2 regions of the Mycobacterium minnesotense genome follow, and region 1 is predicted to be linked to the other one. Evidence: riboswitches for the same ligand, from Rfam matches in the RefSeq annotation. Region 1 holds a riboswitch; the other holds the start of a gene.
The links. Region 1 has a riboswitch for cobalamin ahead of metE (5-methyltetrahydropteroyltriglutamate--homocysteine S-methyltransferase). Riboswitches for the same ligand answer to the same signal wherever they lie in the genome.
Positions count from the first base shown of each region.

Region 2: another riboswitch for cobalamin. It lies ahead of G6N09_RS04280 (ABC transporter substrate-binding protein); the one in region 1 lies ahead of metE (5-methyltetrahydropteroyltriglutamate--homocysteine S-methyltransferase).

Region 1 is NZ_AP022589.1:2,926,168-2,933,552, reverse strand. Features, by position in the region: gene G6N09_RS13645 (thiolase family protein) at 1-556, opposite strand, end outside; gene G6N09_RS13640 (SDR family oxidoreductase) at 660-1,319, shown strand; cobalamin riboswitch at 1,365-1,565, shown strand; gene metE (5-methyltetrahydropteroyltriglutamate--homocysteine S-methyltransferase) at 1,700-3,970, shown strand; gene G6N09_RS13630 (mycobacterial-type methylenetetrahydrofolate reductase) at 4,045-4,935, shown strand; gene G6N09_RS13625 (cation-translocating P-type ATPase) at 5,226-7,385, shown strand, end outside.
Region 2 is NZ_AP022589.1:867,437-874,821, forward strand. Features, by position in the region: gene G6N09_RS04275 (cobaltochelatase subunit CobN) at 1-1,952, opposite strand, end outside; cobalamin riboswitch at 2,004-2,074, opposite strand; cobalamin riboswitch at 2,105-2,293, shown strand; gene G6N09_RS04280 (ABC transporter substrate-binding protein) at 2,331-3,521, shown strand; gene G6N09_RS04285 (FecCD family ABC transporter permease) at 3,518-4,558, shown strand; gene G6N09_RS04290 (ATP-binding cassette domain-containing protein) at 4,555-6,390, shown strand; gene G6N09_RS04295 (DUF7676 family protein) at 6,405-6,983, shown strand; gene G6N09_RS04300 (PPE domain-containing protein) at 7,084-7,385, opposite strand, start outside.

The sequences.
Region 1 (7,385 bases):
CACCGGCGTCTTGGGCGTTGCCGGCCTTTTCGTGCGACGCCAGCGCGAACTCGTCGAGCGCGGTGCGGCTCAGGCCCCACTGGGTGGCCATCATCTCGGCGCCGATGCCCTGGTTCGGCGTCTGGCTGTAGCGCGCCTTGAAGGAGTCGCCGTACGGCCGGCCGCCGTTGGCCAGCGACGAACCCATCGGAGTGCGCGACATCGACTCGACGCCACCGGCGACGACGACGTCGTAGTGTCCGGCCACCACACCGGCCGCGGCGAAGTGCACCGACTGCTGGCTGGAACCGCACTGGCGGTCCACCGTCACCGCGGGGACGCTCTCGGGCCAGCCCGCGCTCAGCACGGCGGTACGGCCGATGTCGAGAGCCTGCTCACCGGCCTGCATCACACAGCCCCAGATCACGTCGTCGACCAGCGCCGGGTCCACACCGGCCCGGGTGACCAGACCGTTGAGCACCTGGGCAGACAGCTCGGCCGGGTGCACCCCGGACAGTCCGCCGTTGCGCTTGCCGACAGGCGCGCGCACCGCTTCGACGATGACGGCTTCAGCCATGGGTGCTCCTTAGTTTGTTCGCGGTTTGTTGCCTCGATTGTCAACCGGGCCACTCGGCGCTTGTCAGCGGGGGTCACTCCGGGCCTCACGTACCGTCGAATCCATGGCACGCATCGTGATCATCGGCGGCCACGGCAAAATCGCCCTGCTGCTCGCCCCGCTTCTGACTCAATCCCGCCACCAGGTCAGTTCGGTGTTCCGCAATCCCGACCACGCGCCGCAGGTGGCGGCCACCGGCGCGGTCCCTGTGGTGGCCGACATCGAGCAACTCGACACCGGCGGGTTGAGCCGCCTGCTGGCCGACCATGACGCGGTGGTGTTCTCCGCCGGTGCCGGTGGCGGCAATCCGGCCCGTACCTATGCCGTGGACCGTGATGCCGCGATGCGCACCGTCGACGCCGCCGCGCAGTCCGGCGTTCGACGGTTCGTGATGGTGTCCTACTTCGGAGCCGGCCCCGATCACGGTGTGCCCGAAGGCGATTCCTTTTATCCGTACGCGCAGGCCAAAGCCGCCGCCGACGCCCATCTGCGTGCCACCGACTTGGATTGGACGGTGCTGGGTCCGAGCCGGCTCACCGCGGAGCCGGCGACCGGCCGGATCGCCGTCGGCCCCGACACCGGCAAGGCGCAGGTTTCCCGCGGCAACGTCGCGTTAGCGATCGCGGCCTGCCTGGCTGACGACGCGACCATCGGCCGCACCATCGAATTCAATGACGGCCCCACCCCGATCCCGGAGGCACTCGCCGGCGGCCCGGCCGAGTAATCTCGATCACGCAACTGGTCTGCCGTTGCCGCAGTAGTCGCGGCCTCGGCATCGAGCGCAACACGGTGTGTGTGGAGCGCGAGAGGGAACCCGGTGAGAATCCGGGACTGTCCCGCAGCGGTATGCAGGAACGACCGCCGTCATAAGCACTGGTCATGGGTTCGCCCGACTGGGAAGCGACGGCCATTAGGAGCACCTCGGTGCGCGCCTGCGAGTCCGAATACCTGCCTGTTGTGCTGGGCGCGCCGCGCCCGGCGGATCAACGCCTCGCGGAATAGGCGTCTGGTTTTGAGGGTTGTGGTGCTTTATATAGGCACGGGACCGGATCAGCTGGACGACTGCTGGCGTTGACCCACCCTCGTCAATCGAAGGACCACATCGTGACCGCTCAACCCTTTACCGCCACCGTTCTCGGCACACCGCGCATCGGACCTCGCCGCGAACTCAAGCGAGCCACCGAGAGTTACTGGGCCGGCCGGATCGGCCAGGACGAACTGAAAAAGGTGGCCGCCGGCCTGCGCCGCGACACCTGGGCGCAACTGGCCGCCGCCGGACTGGACTCAGTGCCGGTGAACACCTTCTCCTACTACGACCAGATGCTCGACACCGCGGTGCTGCTGGGCGCTCTGCCCGCCCGCGTGGCCGGTGTCTCCGACGAGCTGGACCGCTACTTCGCCGCGGCCCGGGGCAATGCCGACATCGCCCCGCTGGAGATGACGAAGTGGTTCGACACCAACTACCACTACATCGTTCCCGAGATCGGTCCCGACACCACGTTCGCCCTGAACCCGGCCAAGGTGCTCTCCGAGCTCACCGAAGCCAAGGAACAAGGCGTCAACGCGCGGCCGGTAATCATCGGACCGGTCACCTTCCTGCTGCTGAGCAAGGCCGTTGACGGCGCCGCGGCGCCCATCGAGCGGCTCGACGAGCTGACCGACGTCTACGCCGAACTGCTGGGCCAGCTGGCGCAGGCCGGCGCGCAGTGGGTCCAGATCGACGAACCGGTGCTGGTCACCGACATCTCCGCCGACGCCCCCGCGCTGGCCGAGCAGGTCTACAACCGTCTGGGCGCACTGACCAAGCGGCCGGCGATCTTCGTGGCCACGTACTTCGGTGACCCCGGCGAAGGATTGGCGGCGCTGGCTCGTACCCCGGTCGAGGCCATCGGCGTTGACCTGGTCTACGGCCCCGACACCAAGATCGCGTCGGTGCCGGAGTTGGCCTCCAAGACCTTGGTCGCCGGTGTGGTCGACGGCCGCAACATCTGGCGTACCGACCTGCAGGCCGCACTGGCCAAGCTGGCGAGCCTGCTGGGTTCAGCCGAGGCGGTGGCTGTTTCTACGTCGTGCTCGACACTGCACGTGCCCTACTCGCTGGAGCCCGAGACCGGTCTGGACGACGCACTGCGCAGCTGGCTGGCGTTCGGCGCCGAGAAGGTGGCCGAAGTCGCCACCCTGGCACGCGCCCTGCGTGACGGGCGGGACGCCGTGGCGCAGGAGATCGCCGCGTCCAACGCCGCGGTGGCCTCCCGCGAGTCCGACCCGCGCCTGAACAACGCTGAGCTGCGCGCGCAGATCGCCGAGATCCGGTCGGCCGGCGTCCAGCGCGGTTCGGCGCAGGCCCGCCGCGCCGCCCAGGACGAGCGGCTACACCTGCCGCCACTACCGACCACCACCATCGGCTCGTTCCCGCAGACCGTGGAGATCCGCAAGGCCCGCGCCGCGCTGGTGGCCGGGGAGATCGACGACGCCGAGTACACCAACCGGATGAAGTCCGAAGTCGCCGCCGTCATCAAGCTGCAGGAAGACCTCGGCCTCGACGTGCTGGTGCACGGCGAGCCCGAGCGCAACGACATGGTGCAGTACTTCGCCGAGCAGCTGGAGGGCTTCTTCGCCACCAGCAACGGCTGGGTGCAGTCCTACGGCAGCCGCTGCGTGCGTCCGCCGGTGCTGTTCGGTGACGTCACGCGGCCCAACCCCATGACCGTCGACTGGGCCACCTACGCCCAGTCGCTGACCGACAAGCCGGTCAAGGGCATGCTCACCGGGCCGGTCACCATCCTGGCCTGGTCGTTCGTCCGTGACGACCAGCCGCTTGCCGACACCGCCTATCAGGTGGCGCTGGCGATTCGCGAAGAGACCGTGGACCTGGAGGCGGCCGGTATCGCGGTGATCCAGGTCGACGAGCCGGCTCTGCGCGAGCTGCTGCCGGTGCGCGACGCCGACAAGGCGGCGTACCTGGATTGGGCGGTGGGTTCGTTCCGGATGTCGACCTCGGGGGTGTCCGACGCGACGCAGATTCACACCCACCTGTGCTACTCGGAGTTCGGCGAGGTGATCGGCGCGATCGCTGATCTGGATGCCGATGTCACCTCGATCGAGGCGGCCCGTTCGCACATGGAGGTGCTCGACGACCTCAACGCGATCGGCTTCTCCAACGGAGTCGGCCCGGGTGTCTACGACATCCACTCGCCGCGGGTGCCCAGCACCGAGGAGATGGCGGCGTCGCTGCGTGAGGCACTGGGTGCCGTTCCGGCGCAGCGCCTCTGGGTCAACCCGGACTGCGGCCTGAAGACCCGTAAGCCCGACGAGGTGAACGCGTCGTTGGCCAACCTGGTTGCCGCCGCCAAGGACGCCCGCACCGGCCTGTGACCGTCTGACATGTTGCGCCCCAGAGCTTTTCTGGGGCGCAACATGTCCGTTCCGATGAGATACGGAGTTCCCTGGTGCCGCTGAACACCATTGCACTGGAATTAGTGCCGACCAACACCGATCGCGGGCCTGAGCACGCTCGCGAAGAGGCCTTCAAGGTCCTGCGACTGTCCGAGCAGGCGGGTATCGCCGGCCGGATCAGCCACGTGATGATTCCCGGGTTGATCGCCGAAGACGACGATCGGCCGGTCGAGATGGTCCCCAAACTCGACGTCGCCGATTTCTGGTCGGTGATCCGTCCCGAACTGCCCGGCGTACGCGGACTGTGCACGCAGGTGACCGCATTCCTCGACGAGGCGGACCTGCGGACGCGACTCGCGGGCCTGCGCCAGGCCGGATTCGACGGAATAATCTTCGTCGGTGTCCCCCGCACGCTGAACGACGGCGAGGGCAGCGGAGTCGCACCCACCGACGCCTTGTCCAAATTCGACGATCTCGTGGACAACCGGGGAGTCATCCTCATCCCGACCCGCGACGCCGAGCAGGGGCGCTTTGCCTTCAAATGCGACCGGGGTGCCACGTTCGGGATGACGCAGCTGCTCTATTCGGATGCCATCGTGGGATTCCTCCGCGACTTCGCCCACGTCAGTGACCACCGGCCCGAAGTTCTGTTGTCGTTCGGCTTCGTGCCGAAGATGGAGTCCAAGGTGGGACTGATCGATTGGCTCATCCAGGACCCGGGGAACGAGGCGGTCGCCGCCGAGCAGGACTTCGTGCGGAAATTGGCCGCAGGCGAACCCGATGCCAAACGTCGTCAGCTACTCGATCTGTACAAGCGGGTCATCGATGGTGTGGCCGAGCTGGGCTTCCCGTTGAGCCTGCACTTCGAGGCTCCCTACGGCATTGCGAAGCCGGCATTCGACACCTTCGCCGAGATGCTCGCCTACTGGTCGCCGCGCTCCTGAAACCGCCTCGAAACCGTCTGCAACGCAGAGCATTCACCGGCATTTCAAGTCGGGTCTCGGCGGCGTTCAGCCGCCCGCCGCTTACCGGCCCTACGGTCGGTGGCGAAGGGGAGTAGTTCCTACCCGCCACACCGGTGGCGGATGTGAATGGTCGTCAATACGGCGGGTCGCCTCGCCCGGTCATTCAGCGGACCCAGGACTTTCGCGAGCGAGACCTTCGGACGATTCACCATGTCGACCGAAGGTTCCGCGCGCTCTCTCAGGCTTCGGTCGCCCAGCGAAGGAGACCGATGCCCCCCTCGATACCCGCCCTGATCGACGACGCCGAAACGGGCTATGACGTGGTTGCCGACCCACCAGCGGAGGCTGAGCGCCCACGGCGCCACCTTCGTCCGGCCCCCGAACCCGGCGATGGCCTGATAGCGGTCAGTAGTGCCGCAATGGCCGGCATCAACGCCGTCGGCCTGGGGCTCGCCGTTGCCAGTCGCGTTCTGCGGTTTCGCCGGTTGCCCTCCAGCCTCCAGGGCGCGGTCATCACCTTGGACCACCAGCCGCAACTACGCCGCCTGCTGGAGGAACGTATCGGCAAGCGGGCCACCGCCACCGCGTTGGGGATGGCGACCACCGCCGTCAACGCACTCGCTGCGGCGCCGTCGATGCTGGCGGTAGACCTGGCGATCAACACCATCAGGGCTGCCGAAGCGCGCGCGGACACCCGGGCCTGGGCGCGGCGCGAGCCGGAGCTGGCCCGCCCGCCCGCCCGGCCGGCCCAGCGCACAGCGGAATCACCGGAGAGCCCGGTCGACCAACACCTACAACGCGGAACCTGGATTCAGGCGGTGGGCGCCGCCGTCGTCGCCGCGACCAGTCGCGACCCCGAGCTGGCCGGCAATGCCGCATTGGTCGCGGTGCCCAAGGCAGCCCGAGCCACTCACGAATCGTTTGCGGCCACGCTGGGCCGCGGGCTGGCCAACCGGGACGAGGCATTACAGATCGACCCTGACAGCCTGCGCCGACTCGACCGCGTCGACGTGGTGATCTTCGATCCGCGGGTGCTGCGGACCGAATCATTGCGCCTGGAGCGCCTTCGCGGCGCCGACGAGAAGGATCTGACCGCCTGGGAGGGCGCCCGGGCGATGCTCGCGGAAGGCGAACTGCGGCCAGGTTGGCATCCCGTCACCGGCCGCCCCGGCACCGAGGCACTGTTTGCTCCGGCGCCGCATCCGCTGGCGGCGGCGACACTCGCGCAGACACAGCGCGCCCAGGTGCAGACGGTGACCGCGGACGACTCCATCGGCCTGGGAGTACTGCGGCCCGCGTTCGACGAAATCGCTCCCATGACAGGCGATTCGATCGACGGCGCGCTGCTCGATGCGGTGCGTGACTACCAGCAGGAAGGCCACACCGTCGCGGTGATCTCCTCGGCGGCCACCCAGGCACTGTCGGCGGCCGACCTCGGCGTCGGCATCCTGGCCGACGCCAGCGAGCCGGTGGCGGATCTGATCGTCGATGACCTGTCGGGGGTATGGCGGGTCCTGCATGCCCTGCCCGCAGCCCAAGCGGCCACCCGCCTTGGTATCGCCTTATCCACCGGCGCTTCGGCATTGGGTTCGATGCTGCTCATTCCCACCGTGCGAGGACGCGGCCCCGAGCCGGTCGCGCTGGGCGCGGCCGCGGGTCTGGTGTCCGGCTACTGGTCGGCCCGCCAGGTGATCACGGCGCCGCTGCCCCGGCCGGTCCCCGTCGACGAATGGCATGCCATGTCGGTCGAACAGGTGCGTGCCGCCCTGGCCTCGCCGTCGCAGCCCGAATCCGCCCCGGACGCCGATACCGCCACGCGGCATGTGATCTGGCAGTTCCTGGACGCCGTGCGTGACGAACTGTCCGACCCGTTGACGCCCGTCCTCGGACTGGGTGCGACTGCCACCGCGCTGCTGGGCGCACCGATCGACGCGCTCATGGTCGGTTCTGTGCTGGTCAGCAACGCCGTCCTGGCGGCCGGTCAACGGTTGAGCGCCGAGCTGCGGCTGGATCGGCTACTGGCCGAGCAGATCCCGCCCGCCTGGAAGGTGACGATCCGGCCCGATGGCACACGCGACCGGGTTCAGGTGCTCCCCGAGCAGCTGCAGCGCGGCGATCTGATCGAGGTGGGTCCCGACGATGTAGTGCCCGCCGATGCCCGGGTGATCGAACTGGAGAAGTTGGAGGTCGACGAGGCCTCACTGACCGGTGAGTCGTTGCCGGTGACCAAGCAGATCGATGCCACCCCGGGCACCGAGCTGGCCGAGCGGCGTTGCATGCTCTTCGCGGGCACCACGGTGGCCTCCGGGACCGGTCTGGCGTTGGTGACCGCGGTGGGCCCCGACACCGAGGTGCGGCGCGCCGCCGACTTGGTCACCAGCCGGCATGGGGATATCGGCCTGACCCATCAGCTCGGACAGATCACCAGC
Region 2 (7,385 bases), 2.1 Mb from region 1:
CAGCCGTCGACGTGCAGCAGGAAGTCGTCGAACTCCTCATCGTCGGGCCGCTCATCCAGGCCCAGGTCACGGTGCATCTCCGCGGCCCGCATCAGGTTCCAGATCTCGCCGCGGATGGCCGGCAGCTTGGCCGGGTCCATGCTCGCGATGTTGCCGTACTCGTCGAGCAGCTGCTCGAGTCGCGCGATGTCACCGTAGGACTCGGCACGGGCCATCGGCGGGATGAGGTGGTCGACGATGATGGCGTGCGCCCGCCGTTTGGCCTGCGCCCCTTCGCCGGGGTCGTTGACCAGAAACGGGTAGATCAGGGGCAGGTCGGCGATCATGGCGTCGGTGGCACAGGCCGACGACAACGCGGCGGTCTTACCGGGCAGCCACTCCATCGACCCGTGCTTACCCAGGTGGATCACCGCGTGCGCACCGAAACCTCTGCTCAGCCAACGGTAGGCGGCCAGGTAGTGGTGACTCGGCGGCAGCTCCGGGTCGTGGTAGATCGCCACCGGGTTCTCCCCGAATCCGCGGGGCGGCTGGATCATCAGCACGATGTTGCCGGATTGCAGTGCGGCCAAGACGATCTCGCCGGCGTCGTTGACGAACAGCTTGCCTGGCGCCGGCCCCCACGCAGTGGCCATCGCGTCGCGCAGCTCATCGGGCAACTCAGCGGTCCACTGGGCGTACTGCTGCGCGGTCACCCGCACCTGCGCGCCGGCCAACTGAGCGGCAGACAACCAGTCCTCGTCCTGACCCCCGGCGTCGATCAGGTTGTGAATCAGTCGATCCCCGGCAGTCGTCTCGTCCGCGATGTCCAACACCCCGAAGCCGTCGCCGACGTCATATCCTTCTTCGGCCAGCCGCCGCAGCAACCGCACCGCCGAGACCGGAGTGTCCAGCCCGACGGCGTTGCCCACCCGGGAGTGTTTGGTCGGGTACGCCGACAGCACCAACGCCAGCTTCTTGCCCCCATTGGGGATGCGCCGCAGGGCAGCGTGATTCACCGCCACGCCCGCAACCCGGGCGCAGCGCTCGGTATCGGCGACGTAGTGCGGCAACCCGTCGTCGTCGATCTCCTTGAACGAGAACGGGACCGTGATGACCCGGCCGTCGAATTCCGGGATCGCGATCTGAGTGGCCGAGTCCAGCGGACTGACGCCGTCGTCGTTGGCCGCCCAGTCCGCGCGCGACGATCCCAGGCACAGACCCTGGAACACCGGTATGTCCAGTGCCGCGATCCGTTCGATATCCCAGGCGCCGTCGTCGTCGCCGGCACTGACACTGGCGGTGGCGTTCATGGCTCCACCGGCCGCCAGCATGCACACGACCACCGCATCCAGGTCGCCGAGCGCCTCGAAGAGCTCGTCGGGGGCATTGCGCAGTGACGCGGCGAAGATCGGCACACCGACCGCGCGGCCGGTGGCATCGATGGCGTCGGCCAATGCGTGCGCGAAGCCGGCGTTGCCGCTGACCTCATGGGCCCGGTAGTAGACCACCCCGACCCGCAGCGACTCCGGGCCGCCGACCGCCTCCCGCTGGCCGTAGCCCCAATCCGGGATCACCGCCGGCTCCTCGAAGCCCTCCCCGGTGAGCAGCACCGTGTCACACAGGAACGCGTGTAGTTGAGCAAGGTTGGCCGGCCCGCCTTCGGCGAGATAGGCGTGCGCCTGCGCGGCCAGCCCGATCGGGACGGTGGAGCACTCCATGAGCTCGGCGCTGGGCGAACGCTCCCCCCCGAGCACCACCAGCGGCAGGCCGGTGGCGCGCAGCAGGCGCAGCTCGTCGGTGATCTCCGCCGACGAACCCAGGATGCGCAGCACCACCACGTCGACGCCGTCGAGCAGCGGCTCGAGGTCGTGGCGCGACGGATTTCCGAGCCGATACGCCGCGCCGCTGGCCCGGGCGGACAGCAGATCGGTGTCGGACGTGGACAGCAACGCGATACGCCGTGCCTGAAGCATCGAAAGACCTCCTCGGGGTTCTCGCCCCTCGTCGTCGGATGCCTCGTGACCGTATCTGGCTGAGGGCGGCCTACGCGCGCCCTTCACAGTGGCGGAACCGCCCCGGATTCACACCGGGTTCCTGACGCCACGAGACGGCGGCCAGCCTAACCCAGCACGGCATGCGAGAATGTCGCCGGTAAGGCGATGACGATTGAGGAAGCCGGTGCGAATCCGGCGCGGTCCCGCCACTGTCATCGGGGAGCGACCCTCATCAGCCACGGTCCGCCACATGTGGGGCTGGAAGGCGAGGCGAGCAGTGATCCGAGAGCCAGGAGACTCACGTCATCGCGTCCTGCGTACCGGGGCGGTGTACCCCGAGGAAGCTGACACACGCCCATGCCCCGTGCGCTGCGGGTAGTCCCTGCGCTGTTGACGGCGCTGGCCACCGCGTTGGCCGGCTGCTCCGGTGAACTCGCCTCCCCCGCCTCGGAGGCGCGCGCCGGCTGCATCACCGACTTCGATCCGGCCGCCGACTACTTCCCGGTCAAATCGACGATGACCGAGGCCACCAACTTCACCATCACCTACCACGGCAGCTATCAGGTCCTCACCGTCGAACGTCCGTACCTCGGCGGCAAGCCGGTGACCTATGTACTGGTGCGCTGCGGCGCCCCGGCGCCAACCCTGACCGGTGAACTGGCCAATGCCGCGCGGATCACCGTGCCGGTGCGCAGCCTCTACTCGGGCTCGACGACGCACCTGGCGATGATCACCGAGCTCGGCCAGGCCGGTGTGGTCACCGGGGTCGCGAGCCCGGCCGCTGTGGTCGACCCGCAGATCCGCACGCGGATCGCCGACGGCCAGATCGCCGGGTATGCCCCCGGCGGGCAGATCAACGTCGAGAGCGTGATCGGCGCCGGCCCCGATCTGGTGGTCACCGAGGGCGTCGACGATCCCGGTCACCCCAAACTGCGCGAAGCCGGGATTCCGGTGGTGGCCGACGCCGAATGGCTCGAGCCGACCCCGCTGGGCAGGGCCGAGTGGATCAAGGTTTTCGCCGCGCTGACCGGCACCGAGCAGCAGGCCGGGCAGATCTACGAGTCGATCCGCAGCAGCTACCAGGCCCTGGCGTCCCAAGCCGCCTCAGCCCAGCCCGTCGATGTTCTGGTCGGCACCATGTATTCGGGCACCTGGTCGATGCCCACCGGTGACAGCTATTCGGGCCGGCTGGTCGCCGACGCCGGCGGCCGCTACCCGTGGCTGTCCCATACCGGCTCCGAGAGCAGGCAGTTGAATTTCGAGTCGGTCTACGCCCAGGCCGGCACAGCACCCCTGTGGCTGGTGACCGACAACTGGCAGACCGTCGATGACGCGGTGGCACGCGACAGCAGATACGGCGAGCTGAGCGCGGCGCGCACCGGTCAGGTGTGGTCGGCGACCAAGGCGGTGACCCCCGACGGCGGCAACCTCTACTGGGAGCGCGGCACCGCGCGACCGGATCTGCTGCTCGGCGACCTGGTCGCGATCCTGCACCCCGAGCTGGCCGGCCGCCACGACTTCGAGTTCTATCGGCTGGTGCCGCGGTGAAGCCGCGCATCGCCGTAGTGTTGGCCGCCCTGGCCGCCGCGGTGGCGTTGTTGGCCCTGCTGGGGTTGGTGCTGGGCCCGGTGCGGGTGCCGGTGGCCGACACCGTCCGGGTGCTGGTGGGCGCCGAGGCTGCCGATCCGCGCTGGCAGGTCATCGTGTGGAACATGCGCCTGCCGCGGGTCCTGACCGCGCTGGCGGCGGGCTCGGCACTCGGGGTCGCGGGCCTTCAACTGCAGACCCTCTTCCGCAACACCCTCGCCGACCCCTACATCCTGGGCGTCAGTTCCGGCGCCAGCCTGGGCGTCGCCCTGGTGGTACTGCTCGGTGGCGCGGCCGGCGGTGGTTTCACCACCGCGGTCGCCGGTGCCAGCCGCGCCGCGGAGGTGATCGCCGCGGCGCTGGGGGCAGCGGCCATGCTCACGCTGGTATTGGCGCTCTCGCGGTGGACCCGCTCGGCGGCCACCCTGCTGCTGATCGGTGTGATGATCGGCGCGGCCAGCACTGCACTGGTGAGCCTGGCGATGGTGTACTCCGATCCGCAGCGGGTGCAGCAGTATCTGTTGTGGGGTCTGGGCAGCTTCGCCGGAACAGGATGGGCCGATCTTCGGTTGCTGCTGCCGCTGGTGGCCATCGGCCTAGTGGCCGCGACCCTGACCATCCGTCCGCTCAATGCCCTGCTGCTCGGTGAGAGCTACGCGGCGACGATGGGCATCCATGTGCACCGGGCCCGGATAGTCACGGTGGTGTCGGCGTCGCTGCTGGCGGGCGTGACGACCGCGTTCTGTGGGCCGATCGCGTTCCTCGGCCTGGTGGTTCCGCACGTGGCGCGCATCGTGGTCGGCACCTCCGATCACCGCGTGGTGGTGCCGACGGTGATGTTGCTGGGTGCGGTCGCCGCGCTGGGCTGCGGGATCGTCAGTCAGGTGCCCGGCAGTGACTTGGTCATTCCGATCAATGCGGTGACCGCGCTGGTCGGGGCCCCCGTGGTGATCACCGTGCTGTTGCGCGCCCGTCGCGGCCCGGGGTTGCCGTCATGAACCCGTCGGTTCAGCGAGACTCGACGCAGGAGAGGCGAACCTGGGACCGCCGCACAGACCCGGCGGTTCAGCAAGGCCGCATCAACCCCGCGGTGGAGCTTGCCGGGCTGGCGATCGGCTACCGCAACCGCCGTCGGCCGGTGACGGTGGCGGCCGGACTGGCCGCCCAGGCCCGCCGGGGCGAGCTGACCGTGCTGATCGGACCCAACGGTGCCGGCAAATCCACCCTGATTCGCACCCTGGCCGGGCTGCAGCCCGCACTGGGCGGACGTGTTCTGCTCGACGGCGCCGACCTGACCGCCCTGCCGCGCGACGAGCTGGCTCGCCGGGTCGCGGTGGTGCTGACCGAGCGCATCGATCCGGGTTTCCTGTCGGCGCGGGAGTTGGTCGGGCTGGGCCGCATCCCCCACCTGGGACTGGGCGGACGGTTGCGCCCGGCCGACGAGCGGATCATCGATTGGGCGCTGGCGGCGACCGGAGCACAACACCTCGCGTCGCGGCCGGCCGCCGAACTGTCCGATGGCGAATGCCAGCGCGTCCTGACCGCCCGGGCACTGGCCCAGCAGCCCGGCCTGTTGATCCTCGACGAACCGACCGCATTCCTGGACGTCTCGTCGCGGGCGGCGCTGTTCGGGCTGCTGCGCACGCTGGCCCGCGAGCAGCAGCTGGCGGTCGTGCTGAGCACCCACGACCTGGAGTTGGCGCTGCGGGTGGCCGATCGGGTGTGGTTGATGGATCCGGTGGGTGCCCTGGTGGACGCCGTCGGCGAGGAACTGATGTTGTCCGGCCGGATCGGCGAGATGTTCGGCAACGACACCTTGCGTTTCGACGTGGCCAGCGGCATGTTCGAGCTCAGTACCCGAGCCGACCACGATGGCACCGCGCGCACCGCTCGTGTCGATGCCGACGAACCGTTGCGTTCGGCACTGGCCCGGGTGCTGTCCCGGGAGGGCTGGGAGATCGGCGAGTCCGCCGAGATCGTGGTCTCTGCCGCCGATCCCGATGTCATCACGGTGCACAGTGCGGACGCCGAGCTGGTCAGCTCACTGCGCGATCTGCCCCAGCGGTTGCGCGCACTGGCGACATCCCCTCAGCGCTGCGCTCCGCCGGAGCATACGATCACGGCATTGGCCGAATTGTCCTCGGTCAGTTCTTATTTCGCGGTCTCGACGGGCCTGTCCGACGAAGCCGACTGGCGACCGGTGGCGCAGCTCTACTCCGACCCGGAGTTACTGGCGGGCACGCTCTCCCACGTGCAGGAGCGGATCGGCGCGCCCGATCTGCGTGTGGCGGCGTCCACTTTCTTCTTGGGCTACGCCGCACGCCTGTGGTCGATCGGCTTGGGCGGGCTGGCCGAGCACGGGCTGCTGATCGATCTGGACCCCGAGCGGCTTTGCTACGCAGATTCGGCAGGCACCATCCGGCTGCACCTGACCAATCCCCTTGCTTGGCAGGACTCTACGGGTTCTGACGTCCTTGAAGCGACGCTGGCAGACATGCTCGTGACACGGCATCTGAAGCCGTTGGTCGCCGCGGTGCGAGCGATCACTCCGATCTCCGAGCGGCTCCTGCTGGGCAACGCCGCCTCCGCCGCCCTGGGCGCCGCCCGGGCCTTGAGTTGGCATCACGGAGCAGACCTTGCGACCGAACCGAGTTGGGCTCTGGCCCGCCGCATGTGCGAGCACGAATACCTCAACAGCGCGGTGTGTTTCAGCGATTCCGGCACCGACTACCGACGCAACAGTTGCTGCCTGTTCTATCGCACTCCCGGTAGCGGACTGTGCGGCGACTGCGCACTGACCCACAAACCGCAGACCCGTATAACCCTGTGAAAGAAGGGATTTTCATGACCGAGAACACCGGCACCGTCGTCGCCGATCCCCCGATCGTTGACACCGAAGACCGCGGCCGCGAACAGCTCTGGCCGTTGCCCACCGACCAGCAGAGTCTGCTGGATCTGCTGCATCTGTGCTTCGACGAATACTGGGACCAGATCTGGTTCGGCATCATCATGGAAGGCGCCGCGTGGGAGGTGGCGGCCCCCAACCCACCGCGCAAGATCTCCATGCTCGACGGATACGCCACCATCGATTTCGGCCGCTGGCACTTTCACCTGTGCATCGGCAAGCATCGAGCCAGCGGCTCGGAGCTGGGCCGCATCCGCCGCTGCAGCCGGGCCGAGCTGTACCGCCGTATCGGTAAGGACGGCAACCCGCAGTCGTGGGGCGTGCGACTCTACAACGGGCGCGACGAACAGATGATGACGGTAATGCTGCCCAATCCGTTTCTCACCAACGACCAGCAGATGCGCGACGAGCCCGAGTGGGGCCAGCTGGAGCTGTGGGACAAGCTGCGCGACAAGTACCTGGGCCTGGGGCCCGACCCGCTGGACCGCGGCGGCAATCGGATCCGCTGCGGCGGTTAGCGAGGTTCGACGAAGGAGAGCCGAAGCTGAACCGCCGCAACAGACCCCGCGGCTGACGGCGCGGCTGAGGTGCTCCACCGCGCCTGGCCGGCCAGCCCGGCTAGTCCGGTTCGGTCGGCCAGGTGTTCGGCATCATCGGGCTGACTGCGCCACTGCCGAACCCGTCTTCGGCCAGCGCAGTCAGACCGCCCGGCCGCGCACTGGGCACCCGACGGGTGCCACCGGCGACGCCGTGCGCCCCGACACCGCGGCTGGAGGCGACCACGCCGACCGGCTCGGGTTCGAGGTCCATGTACTCGTGGCCGCGGCCCAACATGCCGACCTTCGCCCGACGCCGCCGCCGATGCGGGGTCGCCTGCTGCGCCGGCTCCTCCGCGGGCGCCGCGGAACTGTCGGGTTTCG